Regions from separate parts of the Pseudarthrobacter sp. 1G09 genome, predicted to be linked through region 4. Evidence: predicted binding sites of a transcription regulator. Region 4 holds the regulator's gene; each other region holds the start of a gene.
The links. The regulator HrcA, encoded in region 4, represses chaperone genes, less so after heat shock. The targets are predictions, from matches to a motif close to TTNGCACTCGNNNNNNNCGAGTGCNAA.
Positions count from the first base shown of each region.

Region 1: a site for HrcA is predicted at 868-894, ahead of groL (chaperonin GroEL). Genes of this name have one in related genera too.
Region 2: a site for HrcA is predicted at 1,110-1,136, ahead of groES (co-chaperone GroES). Genes of this name have one in related genera too.
Region 3: a site for HrcA is predicted at 1,199-1,225, ahead of ACP3TD_RS14000 (FmdB family zinc ribbon protein). Genes of this name have one in related genera too.

Region 1 is NZ_CP188306.1:1,093,997-1,096,192, forward strand. Features, by position in the region: gene ACP3TD_RS05110 (ABC transporter substrate-binding protein) at 1-782, shown strand, start outside; gene groL (chaperonin GroEL) at 1,072-2,196, shown strand, end outside.
Region 2 is NZ_CP188306.1:3,081,203-3,083,398, forward strand. Features, by position in the region: gene groL (chaperonin GroEL) at 1-580, opposite strand, end outside; gene groES (co-chaperone GroES) at 661-954, opposite strand; gene ACP3TD_RS14115 (DMT family transporter) at 1,179-2,108, shown strand; gene ACP3TD_RS14120 (hypothetical protein) at 2,036-2,196, opposite strand, start outside.
Region 3 is NZ_CP188306.1:3,050,694-3,052,889, reverse strand. Features, by position in the region: gene cpaB (Flp pilus assembly protein CpaB) at 29-757, opposite strand; gene ACP3TD_RS14000 (FmdB family zinc ribbon protein) at 875-1,135, opposite strand; gene ACP3TD_RS13995 (5-formyltetrahydrofolate cyclo-ligase) at 1,257-1,877, opposite strand; gene galU (UTP--glucose-1-phosphate uridylyltransferase GalU) at 1,981-2,196, shown strand, end outside.
Region 4 is NZ_CP188306.1:2,354,891-2,357,086, reverse strand. Features, by position in the region: gene ACP3TD_RS10855 (DUF3097 domain-containing protein) at 1-439, opposite strand, end outside; gene hrcA (heat-inducible transcriptional repressor HrcA) at 637-1,650, shown strand; gene dnaJ (molecular chaperone DnaJ) at 1,732-2,196, shown strand, end outside.

The sequences.
Region 1 (2,196 bases), 1.3 Mb from region 4:
TTGCGCAGGGACCCGTCCTGGCCAAGCTCGCCAAAGACGGGGGCGCCAAGACCATCGCCATCCTCCACCAGGAGGGTGCCTACGGCAAGGAAGTTGCTGCCGCAGTCGCCGACGCCGCCGCAGGGGCCGGGCTGCAGGTCCTGGACAACGCCGGGTTCGCCGGCGGCGAGGCCGGGGATGCCGCCCGGAAAGCCGGGGCCGCGAAGCCGGATGCCGTCGTCGTGGTTGCCCGCGAAGGGTCGCAGGGTGCACTGGCTGAGCTCAACAACGCGGGGGTCTCCGGGGCCAGCCTGCTGCTGAGCGATGGAGCATTCGCGCGCTACGGATCGAAGCTTGGTACCAAGGCGCTGGACGGCGCCAGGGCCGTTGTGTCCGGTCAGCTTCCCAGCGCCGCCTTCCAGGCCCGCCTGTTGGGTGTGGACGAGGGACTGAAGGATGTCTCGTATGCCGCGGAAACGTTCGATGCGGTGACTCTTGCCGCCCTGGCGGCGGCGCGTGCACAGGATGACGCCGGCCCCTCCATTGCTGCCAACCTTCTGGCCGTCTCCGGCGGGACCGCCACGGAATCCCAAGCCACGGCAGCGGCGGCCTGCACCACCTACAAGGACTGCCTGCCCGGCCTCGCCTCAGGGGGCGGCATCAATTACGACGGCGAGTCAGGTCCCATCGCGTTCGACACCAACGGGGACATCACCTCCGCCACCTTCACGGTGTTCACCTATGGCAGCGACAACATTCCGACGGCCACCGGACACGAAACCGCCGGCCGCAGGGGCAGCTGATCGCCCTCGGCGAATACGGGCCCTAAACGCGTACCCGGGGGTCTCTCTCGCTTGCACTCTCACCGGGGGAGTGCTAATTATTGAGTTAGCACTCTGACGTACCGACTGCTAAAGGCAACGCCCGGTTCAGCCGGCGGCGCCCGGCAGCGGCCGAGGAGCGAAGAAACACCTTACTGGAGTGAGGTTCCCACGCGGAGGCATACAGAGGCCGCCGTTCAGGAACCGTCCGTCGCGGGCACTGCAGCTGAGGTTCATTCTTAACGACTGTCCCGAAAGGACTATTGCCGTTATGGCCAAGATCATTGCATTTGATGAAGAGGCACGCCGCGGCCTTGAGCGGGGTCTGAACATCCTCGCCGACGCCGTTAAGGTCACCCTCGGCCCGCGTGGACGCAACGTCGTCCTCGAAAAGAAGTGGGGCGCCCCCACGATCACCAACGATGGTGTTTCCATCGCCAAGGAGATCGAGCTGGACGATCCCTACGAGAAGATCGGCGCCGAGCTGGTCAAGGAAGTTGCCAAGAAGACTGACGACGTCGCAGGCGACGGCACCACCACGGCTACCGTGCTGGCCCAGGCCCTCGTCAAGGAAGGCCTGCGCAACGTTGCAGCCGGCGCCGACCCGCTGTCACTCAAGCGCGGCATCGAAAAGGCCGTTGACGCCGTCACCGCCGAACTGCTGAACTCCGCCAAGGAAATCGAAACCAAGGAAGAGATCGCCGCCACGGCCTCCATCTCTGCCGGTGACGATGAAATTGGTGCCCTCATTGCCGAAGCCCTGGACAAGGTCGGCAAGGAAGGCGTCATCACCGTCGAGGAATCCAACACCTTCGGCCTGGAGCTGGAACTCACCGAAGGCATGCGCTTCGACAAGGGTTACATCTCCGCCTACTTCGTCACCGACGCAGAGCGCCAGGAAACGGTCCTCGAGGATCCGTACATCCTGATCGTCAACTCCAAGATCTCCAACGTCAAGGAACTGGTTGCTGTCCTGGAAAAGGTCATGCAGTCCAACAAGCCGCTGCTGATCATCGCTGAGGACATCGAGGGCGAGGCCCTGGCCACGCTGATCGTCAACAAGATCCGCGGGACCTTCAAGTCCGTTGCCGTCAAGGCTCCCGGCTTCGGTGACCGCCGCAAGGCCCAGCTCGCCGACATCGCTGTCCTCACCGGCGGCCAGGTCATCTCCGAGGAAGTCGGCCTGAAGCTGGAGACTGCCGGCCTGGAACTCCTGGGCCAGGCACGCAAGGTTGTCGTCACCAAGGACGAGACCACCATCGTCGAGGGTGCCGGCGACGCCGACCAGATCGCCGGCCGCGTTTCCCAGATCCGCGCCGAGATCGAGAACTCCGACTCCGACTACGACCGCGAGAAGCTGCAGGAGCGCCTGGCCAAGCTGGCCGGCGGCGTTGCA
Region 2 (2,196 bases), 730 kb from region 4:
TGTCGAACTGCATGCCTTCGGTGAGGACCAGCTCGGTCTGCGTGGTGGAGGATTCCTCGATGGTGATCACACCATCCTTGCCCACCTTGCCGAATGCCTCGGCGAGCAGTTCGCCCACCTCGTCGCTCTGGGCGGAGATGGATGCCACGTTGGCAACCTGGGTGCCTTCGACCGGACGGGCGTTCTCGAGCAGGCGGGCAGCTACGGCCTCAACCGAAACTTCGATGCCGCGCTTGATCTGGCCGGGAGCGGCGCCGGCGGCCACGTTGCGGAGGCCTTCCTTGACCAGTGCCTGGGCCAGGACCGTTGCGGTGGTGGTGCCGTCACCGGCAACATCGTTGGTCTTGGTGGCAACTTCCTTGGCGAGCTGTGCGCCAAGGTTTTCGTAGGGGTCGTCCAGTTCGATTTCGCGGGCGATGGTGACGCCGTCGTTCGTGATGGTGGGCGCGCCCCACTTCTTGTCCAGGACGACGTTGCGGCCGCGGGGGCCGAGCGTCACCTTGACAGTGTTGGCGAGCTTGTCGATGCCGGCTTCAAGCGACCGGCGTGCAGCGTCGTTAAACGCAAGCTGCTTTGCCATGGTTGTGTCCTTTCAAGACAGAAACCCCGCGCAGCTGACCTGCATCAAGGCATGGCCAGCGGCGCGGGGATCCGGAAGATTTACTTTACGACGATCGCCAGGACGTCGCGGGCGGACAGCACGAGGTACTCGGTGCCACCGGTCTTGACTTCGGTTCCGCCGTACTTGGAGTAGATGACTACGTCGCCGACAGCTACGTCGACCGGGACGCGGTTGCCGTCTTCGAAGCGGCCGGGGCCAACAGCGACAACTTCGCCTTCCTGCGGCTTCTCCTGCGCGGAGTCCGGGATAACCAGGCCGGAAGCCGTGGTCTGCTCGGCTTCGAGCGGGCGGACAACAATACGATCCTCAAGAGGCTTAATAGAGACCGACACTCGGACCTCTCCTTTTCGTCAGCAAATTCGTGGACTTGAAAGCCGTTTGCCGTGGCTGGCAACCGTCGTCGCGGTGCCGGCAGCAGCCAGGCTGGCAGCTCTTCATGTGTTAGCACCCTCCTAGGGAGAGTGCTAATGAAGACTCTAGGCGGGGGTTAGCACTCGGTCAAGGCGAGTGCCAGCCATTTCGTCATCGGAGAACACTTCGCCTGTAGATTGAACCGGTGCGAGCTGCCTTTTTCCTGATCCTTGCCACCCTCTTCTGGGCCGGAAACTTCGTGGTGGGCCAGGCCGCCGTCCAATCCATGGCCCCGCTGCAGCTGACGTTCTGGCGCTGGACGCTGGCCGCACTGCCGCTGCTGTTCCTCGCGCACGTGGTGGACCGCCCCGACTGGCGGGCAGTCCTCCGCCACTGGCCTGCGCTCCTGCTGCTCAGCGCACTGGGCATGACCGCCTACACCCTGCTGCTCTACAGCGCCCTCCAGCACACCTCGGCCCTGAACGCATCCCTGGTGACGGCGGCGAACCCGGTACTGATCATGGTGCTTGCCGCGGTGCTGCTGAAGGACAGGCCGCGGCCATGGGGCTGGATCGGCCTGGCACTTGGTTTGGCGGGTGTCCTGCTGGTCCTCACCGGCGGGCAGCTGCAGCGGCTCCTGACCTTCTCGCTGGGCGCCGGCGAACTGCTGATCCTGGCGGCCATCACCGTCTGGGCGCTCTATACGGTCCTTGCCCGGCGCGTTGCGGTCCCCGCCGTTACCTCCACGGCCCTGCAGGCGGCCATAGCAGCCGTTGCCCTCGCTCCCGTGGCCGCCGTGACCGGTGCAGGATTCCCGTCCACCCAGTCCGGGGCCTGGTCCCTGGCATTCATCGCCGTCTTTCCCTCGCTGGGCTCCTACCTGCTGTGGAACCTGGCCCTGAAGCACACCAGCGCGGCCAATGCCGGAAACTACCTCAACCTCATCGCGGTCTTCACTGCGATCATCACCGTATTGCTGGGCCAGCCCATCACAGCGGCCCAGATTGCAGGCGGGGTCCTGGTCATTTCGGGGGTCCTGCTGACAGGTGCGGGCCAGCGCCCTCAGCGGCCGAGGTCGTCGAAATCGACGTCCTCCCCGCCGTCGGAGGCGTTGCCCCGGTTACGGGCCCGGTAGAGGACCACGGAGGACGCGAGGACCACCAGCAGCGAGGCCACCAGGAGGGCGATTCCTCCCGCCCGCGCACCGGCATACAGGCCGCGGA
Region 3 (2,196 bases), 700 kb from region 4:
CAGGCCCTGCCGGGCACGGCAGGGCCGGTCACGACGGCGGTCCCACCAGGACGAAGAACAATTTGCCCTGCGTGGACGCCCCTGCCAGCCGCGCTGACTGTTCAGCTGTGGCTGCCACCACGATCAGCCCGTCGGTTTCGGCGGTGCCCAGCCATTGTCCGCCCTGGCCACCTTTGGCTGCGGTCCAGAGGACGGGGACTCCGGCGGCCAGGACTTCCGATGGCCCCTGCTGATCGAACCCGTTTCCGGATGTCAGGACGACGTTCACCAGTTGCCCGGGCGAAACCAATTGGATGGACGAGGCATCGGCCATCCGCAACGGAACGGCAGCCGATCCCGGGGGAGTACCGGTGAGAAGCCCGGGACCCAGGAGCTGGACATCGGTAACCAGCTGCCCTTTTCGCAGCGGCGTTGCCAACTGTTTGCCTGCCGCCTCCGACTGCTCGCTCAGCACGCCTTCGGACACCAGGCCGGGCGGTACCAGCACCGGAACAAGGTCCGAGGCCGTGACAGCCGTTCCGGCGGGCAAGTCCCTCGCTGCGGACAGGGCTGTGGCAGTGTCGGCCGGCGCAGGGGTCAGCTGATGGACAGTCATGGACGCCGCTGCGCAGAGCAGCAGGGCAACAGCCAGGCGCCGGTTGCGGTTGAGCAACCCGCCCACGCGGGTCAGCGGGCTGCCGCGCCGGGACGAGGCAACTCCCTTTTTGGCTTGGAAGACGGACGGTCTGCGGTGGGCACGGAGGGGATGTGCAGGCATGCCTTCACGCTAGGCGGGCAGGCATGGCAGGCGACAGCGGCCCCGATCCTATGTGGACAACATGGTGCTGTCTTCAGGTCCCGGGCCGCGGTCAGCCCGAGTGTGGTGTGGCCGGTGTCAGCTGGCGGCAGCCGCCGGTGCGGGTGCCGGAGCAGGGGCTGCCGGGGCCGCGGGTGATGGGGACACGGTGCTGCCCTTGGAGTCGCGGGAGTCGGTGCGGTAGAAGCCCGATCCCTTGAAGACGACGCCCACGCTGTTGAACTTCTTGCGCAGCGTGCCTTCGCATTCCGGGCAGGACGTCAGCGAACTGTCCGAGAATGACTGGACGATGTCAAAAGCATGGCCGCAATCCTTGCAGGCGTAAGCATATGTTGGCACTGGTGCTCCTCCTCTTGGGCAAACGAGAGGTCCCGTGCTGCCACCCGTTCCACTGGTGGTCCGTTAGCAGTCGCAGGGCCTGAGTGCTAATTCTATCATCCCCGTCCACCGGCGTCCGGGGTCAGGGAGCGCCTGCCAGGACCCGCAGTCCGCCCGGAGTCAGGACGGCCGGAACGGGACGGTCGAACTCCTCGGCGGGGATCCGCCCGGCAGGCAGGAGTTCTTCGTCGTAGATAACAGCGGCAAGCGGAATATGCTTCCCGGCAGTGTCCAAATGGCCCAGGAATTTGTCGTAGTAGCCTCCGCCCTGGCCGATCCGGTTACCGGCATGATCAACGGCCGTGGCCGGAATGAACAGCCCGGACGCCCCGCCGGCCACATCCGGCCCGTGTCGCGGCCCGTCAGGTTCCATGACGGGCGCGTAGCGGCTGCGCGCAAACGGGATGCCGGGAGACCAGAACACCCAGCTCAGTTCGCGCGCGGGTTCGCACACCGGCAGCAGGACGCGGTGTCCGCGTGCGTGGAGGGCCTGGATCAGCGGCAGTGTGGGGGGTTCGACGCCGACGCCAAGGTAGACGCAGAAGGTTGCGGCCGCGCCGTCCGCAAGGGAGCCGGCCCAGGCTGTGCCATGTTCCGCCAGGGCGTTGCCGGCCTCCTCCAGGGCCGCCGGAGACAGTTCCGCGCGGCGGGCACGGTGGGCGGCCCGGATGCCGTCCTTGGCGCCGGTCTGGTGTTCAGTCATGGGTTTTCCCTCCATCGCCGCGGGCGGCGGGTTCATGTGCAGGTCTGCGCCGGGGCAGGACCGCTGATTACTTAATGCTTGCCGCTGACGCTAGATTAGTGCGGTGACTACCAGTAACCCGAGAGTTCGCAAAGCCGTCATCCCCGCTGCGGGGCTGGGTACCCGGTTCCTTCCCGCCACCAAGGCTATGCCCAAGGAAATGCTTCCGGTGGTGGACAAGCCTGCCATCCAGTACGTCGTGGAGGAAGCCGTTGGCGTCGGGCTCAACGATGTCCTGATGATTACGGGACGCAACAAGCGGGCGCTCGAGGACCACTTT
Region 4 (2,196 bases):
GCAGGGGTTCGACGACGATGCCCTCCACCCGGAGGTCGTCTCCCCATACCTTCTCGACGAGTTCGGCGTCGTGCTTGCCTTCCACCCAGATGCGGCTCGCCTTGGCCACCTGTGCGCGCTGGCCTGCGACGCGTACGGAGCCCGAGGCGGTGCGCCCGGCGGCCGGACCGCCCGGTGCGGGCCGGGGCGCCGGTGGCATCAGCCTGATGGCACGGCCCTCAAGGAGGAACCCGAATCCCAGCCGGAAGGTCCGCGACTTTCCGCGCCGGTCCTCAAGGGCCACCACATGCATGCCGCCGGACTTTTCCACCCGGGTGACGGCCCCCACCCACCCGGACTGTACGTCTTCGAGCACCATGCCCCGTTCCACGGGCACTTCAGGCAGTTGCGTGCGCGCGGGAGCGGACATGTCCCGCGGGCCCCAGTTCCGGTAATCCATGGTCACTCCGCCTCGCCGTAGGTGCTGTCCCGGAATTTCGCCCGGAGCGGTACCAATGCTAACAACGGGCCAAGGCATAATAGACTGTTAGCACTTGGGCATGTCGAGTGCTAACAGTTCGAGTGCATGTTCGAGTGCGTGCAGACTGGCAGGAAGGAACGGGTGGCTTATCCACCCCGACTGGATGGAGGTGGAGTGTGAGTGAGCCGCGCAAGCTTGAAGTACTGCGGGCCATCGTGGAGGACTACGTCCACTCCCGCGAGCCGGTAGGCTCCAAGGCCCTGGTGGAACGGCATCACCTGGGGGTTTCCAGCGCCACGATCCGGAACGACATGGCGGCGCTTGAGGACGAGGGCCTCATCACGGCGCCGCATACCAGCGCCGGCCGGATTCCCACGGACAAGGGTTACCGGCTGTTCGTGGACCAGATTTCGGCCGTGAAGCCGCTCTCGCAAGCCGAACGGCGCGCCATCCAGTCCCTCCTGGAGGGATCCGACGACCTCGACGACGTCCTCGACCGCACCGTGCGGCTGTTGTCCCAGCTGACCAACCAGGTGGCGGTGGTCCAGTACCCCCACCTCAGCCGGGCACTGATCCGGCACATCGAGTTCGTCCTGCTGGCCCCGCGCAAGGTCCTGGTGGTCCTGATCGCGAACAGCGGCAATGTGGAGCAGCGTGTCATTGACGTCGGGCAGGACCTCGCGGACGAAGCGCTGTCCGCGCTGCGTACCCGGTTCCTGGGAACCCTGGCCGGAACACCGCTGGCCCGGCTGGCCCAGGCCCTTCCCGCCGTCGTCTCCTCTGTCAGTCCGGGGGAGCGGCAGGCGGCGCAGTCGCTGGCCCATGCCCTGGAGATCCTTGCGCACAGCAGCCGCGAGGACCGTATGGTCATGGCCGGAACGGCCAACCTGGCCCGGTCCAATGTCGACTTTCCGCTGAGCATCGGCCCCGTGCTGGAAGCTTTGGAAGAGCAGGTGGTGATGCTGCGGCTGCTGAGCGACATGGCGCAGGACCACCGTGGCGTGGCCGTCAGCATCGGCCGCGAAAACCCCTATGACGGCCTGGCCGAGGCGTCCGTCGTGGCCACCGGCTACGGCCCGGACAGCGTGGCCAAGATCGGCATCCTGGGTCCCACCCGGATGGACTATCCCAATACCATGGCGGCCGTCAGGGCAGTTGCCCGTTACCTTTCCCGCATCCTGGGTCCCTGACCGGCCCGCCCCGGCACCACAGCCGCCGGGCCCGCACGGCAGCCCAACCGCAGGCAGTACAACAAGGAAGAGATACGAACTTTGAGCAGCCACTATGACGTCCTTGGAGTCTCACCGGAAGCCACCGGAGAAGAAATCAAAAAGGCCTACCGCAAGCTGGCCCGCACACTCCACCCCGACGTCAACCCGGGCGAAGATGCGCAGGACCGCTTCAAGGCGGTGACCCACGCCTACGAAGTCCTCTCCGACCCGCAGAAACGCCGGGTCTATGACACCACAGGCAACGAGAACGGCACCGACAACGGATTTGGCGGCGGAAGCTACGCCGGCCAGGGCTTTGCCTTCCAGGACATCTTCGACACGTTCTTCGGCGCCGGCGGATCGTCCGGACCCGCCTCACGGGTCCGCCGCGGCCAGGATGCACTCATCAGCGTGCGCATCGAACTGCGCGACGCCGTCTTTGGCGTCAACAAAAAACTTGAGGTGGACACTGCAGTCACCTGCCCCACCTGTGAGGGGTCATGCTGCCGTCCGGGGACGCACCCC